DNA from 3 places in the Stenotrophomonas chelatiphaga genome. Region 3 is predicted to be linked to each of the others. Evidence: predicted binding sites of a transcription regulator. Region 3 holds the regulator's gene; each other region holds the start of a gene.
The links. The regulator HrcA, encoded in region 3, represses chaperone genes, less so after heat shock. The targets are predictions, from matches to a motif close to TTNGCACTCNNNNNNNNNGAGTGCNAA.
Positions count from the first base shown of each region.

Region 1: a site for HrcA is predicted at 1,384-1,410, ahead of rpoH (RNA polymerase sigma factor RpoH). Genes of this name have one in related genera too.
Region 2: a site for HrcA is predicted at 1,043-1,069, ahead of RTX79_RS08055 (co-chaperone GroES). Genes of this name have one in related genera too.

Region 1 covers NZ_DAMBRS010000004.1:172,533-174,797, forward strand. The annotation lists gene purD (phosphoribosylamine--glycine ligase) at 1-389, shown strand, start outside; gene rpoH (RNA polymerase sigma factor RpoH) at 498-1,373, opposite strand; gene RTX79_RS08295 (hypothetical protein) at 1,714-2,265, opposite strand, start outside.
Region 2 covers NZ_DAMBRS010000004.1:112,339-114,603, forward strand. The annotation lists gene groL (chaperonin GroEL) at 1-617, opposite strand, end outside; gene RTX79_RS08055 (co-chaperone GroES) at 706-996, opposite strand; gene RTX79_RS08060 (endonuclease) at 1,268-2,265, shown strand, end outside.
Region 3 covers NZ_DAMBRS010000001.1:145,349-147,613, forward strand. The annotation lists gene recN (DNA repair protein RecN) at 1-147, opposite strand, end outside; gene hrcA (heat-inducible transcriptional repressor HrcA) at 263-1,327, shown strand; gene grpE (nucleotide exchange factor GrpE) at 1,391-1,900, shown strand; gene dnaK (molecular chaperone DnaK) at 2,111-2,265, shown strand, end outside.

The sequences.
Region 1 (2,265 bases), on a different contig from region 3:
TGATGCTGCGCCTGCAGTCGGACCTGCTGGACCTGGTACAGGCGGCGATCGACGGCACGCTGGACCAGGTGCAGGCGCAGTGGGATCCACGTCCGTCGCTGGGCGTGGTGCTGGCCGCTGCGCCGTATCCGGAAGCGCCGATCACCGGCGATGTGATTTCCGGCCTGGACCGCGTGCCGGACACCGCCAAGGTGTTCCACGCAGGCACCGCGCTGGATGCCCAGGGCAACGTTGTCAGCGCCGGTGGGCGGGTGCTGTGCGTGGCCGCACTCGGCGACAGCGTGCGCGATGCGCAGGCCAATGCGTATGCCGGCGTGGCCCAGGTGACGTGGGCCAATGCGTTCCACCGCAGTGATATCGGCTGGCGTGCGATCGCCCGGGAACGTTGAGTCGCATGACGGCTTGACGACCAGCGGTCGTCACTACCACCGCCGAGCGCGCATAAAAGAAAACGCCGGGCAGTGCCCGGCGTTTCTGTATGCAGCGGCTGCCTGCGCTTACGCGGTAAACAGCGCCTTCATCTTCTTCAGCGCGTTGGCTTCGACCTGGCGGATGCGCTCGGCGGACACGCCGTACTCATCGGCCAGCTCCTGCAGCGTGACCTTGCTGTCGGCGTCCAGCCAGCGACGGGCGATGATGTCGCGCGAACGCGCATCCAGTTCCGCCATGCCTTCGCGCAGCAGCTGCAGCTGGTTGTCTTCGCTGTCGGCGCGCTCGTACGCCATCGAAGGATCTTCTTCATTGGCCATCAGGTACGCCGCCGGCGACGGCGGGGCGTGGTCGTCGTCTTCGTCGCTCGGCGCGTCGAACCCGATATCGCGACCGGACAGGCGCGACTCCATCTCGAGCACTTCGCGCTCGGACACGTTGAGGTCCTTGGCCACCGCGGTGACTTCGGCAGCGTTCATCCAGCCCAGGCGCTTCTTCGAACGACGCAGATTGAAGAACAGCTTGCGCTGCGCCTTGGTCGTGGCCACCTTCACGATGCGCCAGTTCTTCAGGATGAACTCGTGCATTTCCGCACGGATCCAATGCACCGCGAAGGACACCAGGCGCACGCCCATGTCCGGGTCGAAGCGCTTGACTGCCTTCATCAGGCCGATGTTGCCTTCCTGGATGAGGTCGCCCAGGGCGAGGCCGTAGCCGTTGTAGCCGCGGGCCACGTGCACCACGAAACGCAGGTGCGAATGCACCAGCTCGCGGGCCGCGTCCAGATCGGTCTGATCACGGAAACGACGCGCCAGGTCCTGCTCATCATCGACCGACAGCACCGGGATCTGGTGCACGGCACCGATGTAGGCGTCCAGCGAACCGAGCGCACTGGGAATCGGGAGATTGTTTGCCACAAGGGCAGTAGAGGTGTTCTGGCTCATGGGTCTCATCTTAGCAGTCCGATACTTCGACTGCTAAAGGTCAAAAAAGTTCCAGTGTTCCGGTGACAGAACAATGGCGCTGAGTACCCATCTACCCTACCGCGATTTGGTGACAGTGGCGATAGGGGCGCAGATCTTGTAAGACTCTATATAGATCAATGACATGAGCGAGATACGGGCCGGTAATTCCGTGCAGATTGGCTGAACGGACAGCGGAATCTCCGCATTCAGCCGCAAAAAGTTGTCAGGCGTTCAGCGCCTGCAGATCGGGAGTGCCAAGCGATGCCCGGCCGATCCCCGGAAACGCTCGCCAGGCACGGCTCCGCGCTCCCGTCAGCCCTCAGTAATACCCCGCCAGGTTCAGGAAGAAGCCTTTCTGGTCATAACGCAGCTCGGTCATGTCATCGCTGAACTCGGTGAAGTTGTAGCCGCCGCCGATCTTGAAGTTCTCGCCCACCCGGCGGTCGACGCCGACCAGCCAGCCCTTGCGTACGCCGCCGTCGCGCACCTTCAACCAGCGGTGCTCGGCGAGCCCTTCCCACTTCTCGAACAGGCGGTAGCGCAGCTGCAGCGCAGCGAAGTCGGCGCGGCTGTCCAGCCAAGCGCCTTCGCCACGCCCGGTGCGGTAATCGCCCCAGCGCGAGGCCAGCTTGCCGGCCACTTCCCAGCGCGCGCCGAACTGGCGGATGCCTTCCAGCGACAGCACCTGCGAGCGCTGGTCATACAGGTTGCCGCCTTCCTGCCCCAGCGAGGCCACGTCATAGAGGTAGGTGAACTTGCCGAAGGCGGCCCAGCGGGTGTTGTCATGCGGGCGCCAGGCAAAGCCCATGTTGGTTTCCACCAGCTTGGCATCGGCCACCGGGTTGATCCGGTCCTGGGTATCGGCATAGTT
Region 2 (2,265 bases), on a different contig from region 3:
TTGACGAAGTACGGGGACAGGTAGCCGCGGTCGAACTGCATGCCTTCGACGACGTCCAGCTCGTTGTCCAGGCCCGAGCCTTCTTCAACGGTGATCACGCCTTCCTTGCCAACCTTCTTCATCGCTTCGGCGATGATGTTGCCGATCGACTCGTCCGAGTTGGCCGAGATCGTGCCGACCTGGGCAATCGCCTTGTCGTCAGCGGTCGGCTGGGAGATCTTCTTCAGCTCGGCGACGGCGGCAATCACGGCCTTGTCGATACCGCGCTTGAGGTCCATCGGGTTCATGCCGGCAGCGACGGCCTTGGCGCCTTCGCGGATCAGGGCCTGGGCCAGCACGGTGGCGGTGGTGGTGCCGTCGCCTGCGTCGTCGTTGGTACGCGAAGCAACTTCCTTCACCATCTGCGCGCCCATGTTCTCGAACTTGTCAGCCAGTTCGATTTCCTTGGCGACGGACACGCCGTCCTTGGTGATGGTCGGGGCGCCGAAGCTCTTTTCGAGCACGACGTTGCGGCCCTTCGGGCCCAGGGTTGCCTTCACGGCATTGGCGAGCACGTTGACACCACGCACCATGCGGGCGCGGGCGTCTTCACCGAAACGAATATCTTTGGCAGCCATTGAATTCACCTGTTATGTAGCGCCGGGACAGGCCCGGCGGCTTTGATTTGAAAGGGGTCTACGGGGTAACGGAGTGCGCGGGCGCAGCTCAGCCGATGATGGCGAGCACGTCGTCTTCGCGCAGGACCTTGTATTCCACGCCGGCTTCCTTGTAGCTGCTGCCGGCGTACTGGCCGTAGATGACCTTGTCGCCGACCTTCAGCGACGGAGCGCGCACGCTGCCGTTGTCCAGCGCCTTGCCCGGGCCCACGGCAACGACTTCACCTTTGGTCGACTTTTCCTTGGCCGAATCCGGGATCAGGATGCCGCCGGCCGAGATTTCGTCGGCTTCGATCGGCTTGACTACGACGCGGTCGTGAAGCGGCTTCAAGTTGCTCATGTGAGACCTCTCAAGTTATTGATTGTACGGAAGTATTCCGGCGATTTTAGCACTCACCCCAAGTGACTGCCAGAACCGCGCGAGAAAAAAGCCCGGCAGAGCGGGACACAGCAGAGATGGAGCCCGGCCCCGCCCTTTCAAGGGGCGTCCCGAAGAATCTTTTTGGTGACCGCCGTCACGCCCTACACGCTGATGGGGGCAAATACGATGGAAATGTCATGCAACCGGCTTAGATTCCCCCTTCAGGGGATCCGCTCACAAGGAGTAGTCGATGCGAATGCTGTCACCACTTGCCGCTGGCTGCCTGCTGGCGCTGGCGATCTCGCCCGCCCGGGCCGAGGTCTTCATCAACGAACTGCATTACGACGACAGCACGCCGGCCGGGGACGTCGGCGAGGCGATCGAAGTGGTCGCCACTGCTGGCGAGGATCTGTCCGGTTACCGCCTGTACCTGTACAACGGCAGCACCCCGTCGGCGGCCAGCGTGTATGCCAACAACCCGGTCCCGGCCGGCACCGCGGCGGCCTGCGGCAGCGCCAGCATCGCGGTGGTCAGCTACCCGACCAATGGCCTGCAGAACGGGTCCAACGACGGCATCGCGCTGGTCGATGCCAGCGGTGCGGTGGTCCAGTTCCTCAGCTACGAGGGCACCATCACCGCCGCCAGCGGCCCGGCCGCCGGCCTGACCAGCCAGAACATCCCGGTCGCCGAGAGCAACAGCACCGCACCCGGCACCTCCCTGCAGCTCACCGGCAGCGGCAGCCAGTACGCCCATTTCACCTGGGCCGAGTCGGCCGCCCAGACCTTCGGCGCCTGCAACACCGGTCAGACCTTCAGCGGCAGCCCCGGCACGCCCGGCCCGAACACGCCGCCGTCGGTGTCCACCACCACCCCGGCCCAAGGCAGCAGCAGCTTCCCCGCCGCCGGTGACCTGGAAGTGGTGTTCAGCGAGAACGTCACCCTGGCCAGCGGCGCCTTCGCACTGAGCTGCGGCCAGTCCGGCAGCGTGCCGCTGACCCACCCGTCCAGTGGCCGCACGCTGAAGATTTCCACCAACACCGCGCTGGTGGCCGGGGAAGCCTGCCGCTTCGATATCCGGGCCAGCCGCATCAGCGACAGCCAGGGCGCACGGCCGGCCGCCGATTCGCGCATTGCCTTCACCGTGGCCAGCAGCACCGGCAATCCGGATCCCGGCAATCCCGGCAATCCCGGCGCGTACTACGCGCGGGTGAATACCTCCAGCCCGAGCCAGCTGCGTTGTTCGCTGCA
Region 3 (2,265 bases):
GCGCAGGCCGGACAGGAAGCCCAGGGCGTCCACCATCAGCGATTTGCCCGCGCCGGTTTCGCCCGATACCACGGTCATGCCGGGGCCGAACTCCAGTTCGGTGGCGCGGACAACGGCGAAATCCTTGATTGATAAGTGTCTGAGCATGGTCCAGTAGGTCTCTCGAGCCGCGCAACGCTAGCACGCACGTTGGCATGTACCAATGACTTGCCAAGCGTCCTTGTCGGCATTATCTAGGAGGGGAGTCTCACAGGCTGATCCGATGCCGCCGTCCTTTGACCAGTTGGCCCCACGTTCGCGCCATCTGCTGCGCACCCTGATTGCCCGCCATATCCAGGATGGCGAGCCGGTCGGGTCGGCAACGCTTGCGCGCACGGCCGGCCTGGATGTCAGCGCGGCCACCATCCGCAACATCCTCGGCGACCTGGAAGACCTGGGGCTGCTGAGTTCACCGCATACCTCGGCCGGGCGCATCCCGACCGCGCATGGCTATCGGGTGTTCGTGGACAGCCTGGTGCAGATGCATCCGCCCGGCGAGCAGGACCTGAGCCGCCTGCGCAGCGAGCTGGCCAGTGGTGCCGGCACCCAGGCGCTGCTGGGTAGTGCCTCCGAACTGCTGTCGGCGATGAGCCATTTCGTCGGCGTGGTCAGTGCGCCCACGCGGGAGCAGTTCGCCTTCCGCCAGATCGATTTCGTGGCGCTTGACGCGCATCGGGTGCTGGCCATCGTGGTGTTCGCCGACAGCGAGGTGCAGAACCGGGTGATCGAGGCGCGCCGGCCCTGGGAGCCGGGTGAGCTGGAGCAGGTGGCCAACTACCTGAATACCCACTTCGCCGGTCTGCCGGTCGTGCAGATCCGCCGCCGCCTGCTGCACGAGCTGCGCGACACCCGCAGCGAGATGGAACAGCTGCTGGCCCATAGCATCGAGCTGGCCGAGCAGGCCCTGCAGCCGCCGGCCAACGACATGCTGGTGGCTGGCCAGACCCGCCTGATGGGCGTGCAGGACCTGTCCGACCTGGAGCGCCTGCGCGAGCTGTTCGAGCTGTTTTCCAGCAAGCGCGAGATCCTGCAGTTGCTGGAGCGCACCATCCAGGCGCCCGGCGTGCGCATCTTCATCGGTGAAGAGACCGGGGTGGTGCCGCTGGAAGGCGTCTCGCTGGTCACCGCGCCGTATACCGCCGATGGCCAGGTGCTGGGCGTGCTGGGGGTGATCGGGCCCAAGCGGATGGCCTATGACCGGATGATCCCGCTGGTGCAGGCCACCGCCGAGGTGCTCGGGGCGGCCTTTTCGCCGGGATCGGGCAACTCGATGCCCCGCGGCGCTTGAAACGCAGTTTCCCGCCCACACTAGGTGGGATGGAGGCGGGGAGTCACCGCCAGGGAAACGCACATGAACCAAGATCATCACGATATCGAATCCAACCCGGCCGCCGACGAGGCCGCCATGGCCCACCACGACCAGCTGGAGCAGCTGCGCGGTGAGCTGGAGCAGGTCAAGGCCGATGCGCTGCGTGAGCGCGCCGACCTGGACAACCAGCGCAAGCGCGTGGCCCGGGACGTGGAACAGGCCCGCCGTTTCGCCAACGAAAAGCTGCTCGGCGAGCTGCTGCCGGTGTTCGACAGCCTGGACGCTGGCCTGAAGGCCGCAGGCGAGGACGCCAGCCCGCTGCGCGACGGCCTGGAAATGACCTACAAGCAGCTGCTGAAGGTCGCCGCGGACAACGGACTGGTCCTGCTGGACCCGACCGGCCAGCCCTTCAACCCGGAACACCACCAGGCGATCAGCCAGGTCGACGCCAACGGCGCCGCCCCGGGCAGCGTGGTGCAGGTGTTCCAGAAGGGCTACCTGCTCAACGACCGCCTGCTGCGTCCGGCGCTGGTGGTGGTCGCCCGCGACTGACCGCAGCGCGGTAACTCCGGTCGCGCCGCGCCCTGTTCGGCGAGCGCGCCGGCAGGGACAGGGCCCGCCGGGCATGGCTCGGCGCTGGCTGGACCCTGAATCGTGGAATACAGCGTCCCGGGATGGCTTGAATGTTCCACGAGCCTCCCCCACATCCCATTCATACACCGGCTACGGCCGGATTCACCGAATATTCTTCAGGAGTCCCCCATGGGCAAGATCATTGGTATCGACCTCGGCACCACCAACTCGTGCGTGGCGATCATGGACGGCGGCAAGGCCCGCGTCATCGAAAACTCGGAAGGCGATCGCACCACCCCGTCCATCGTGGCCTACACCAAGGACGGCGAAGTCCTGGTGGGTGC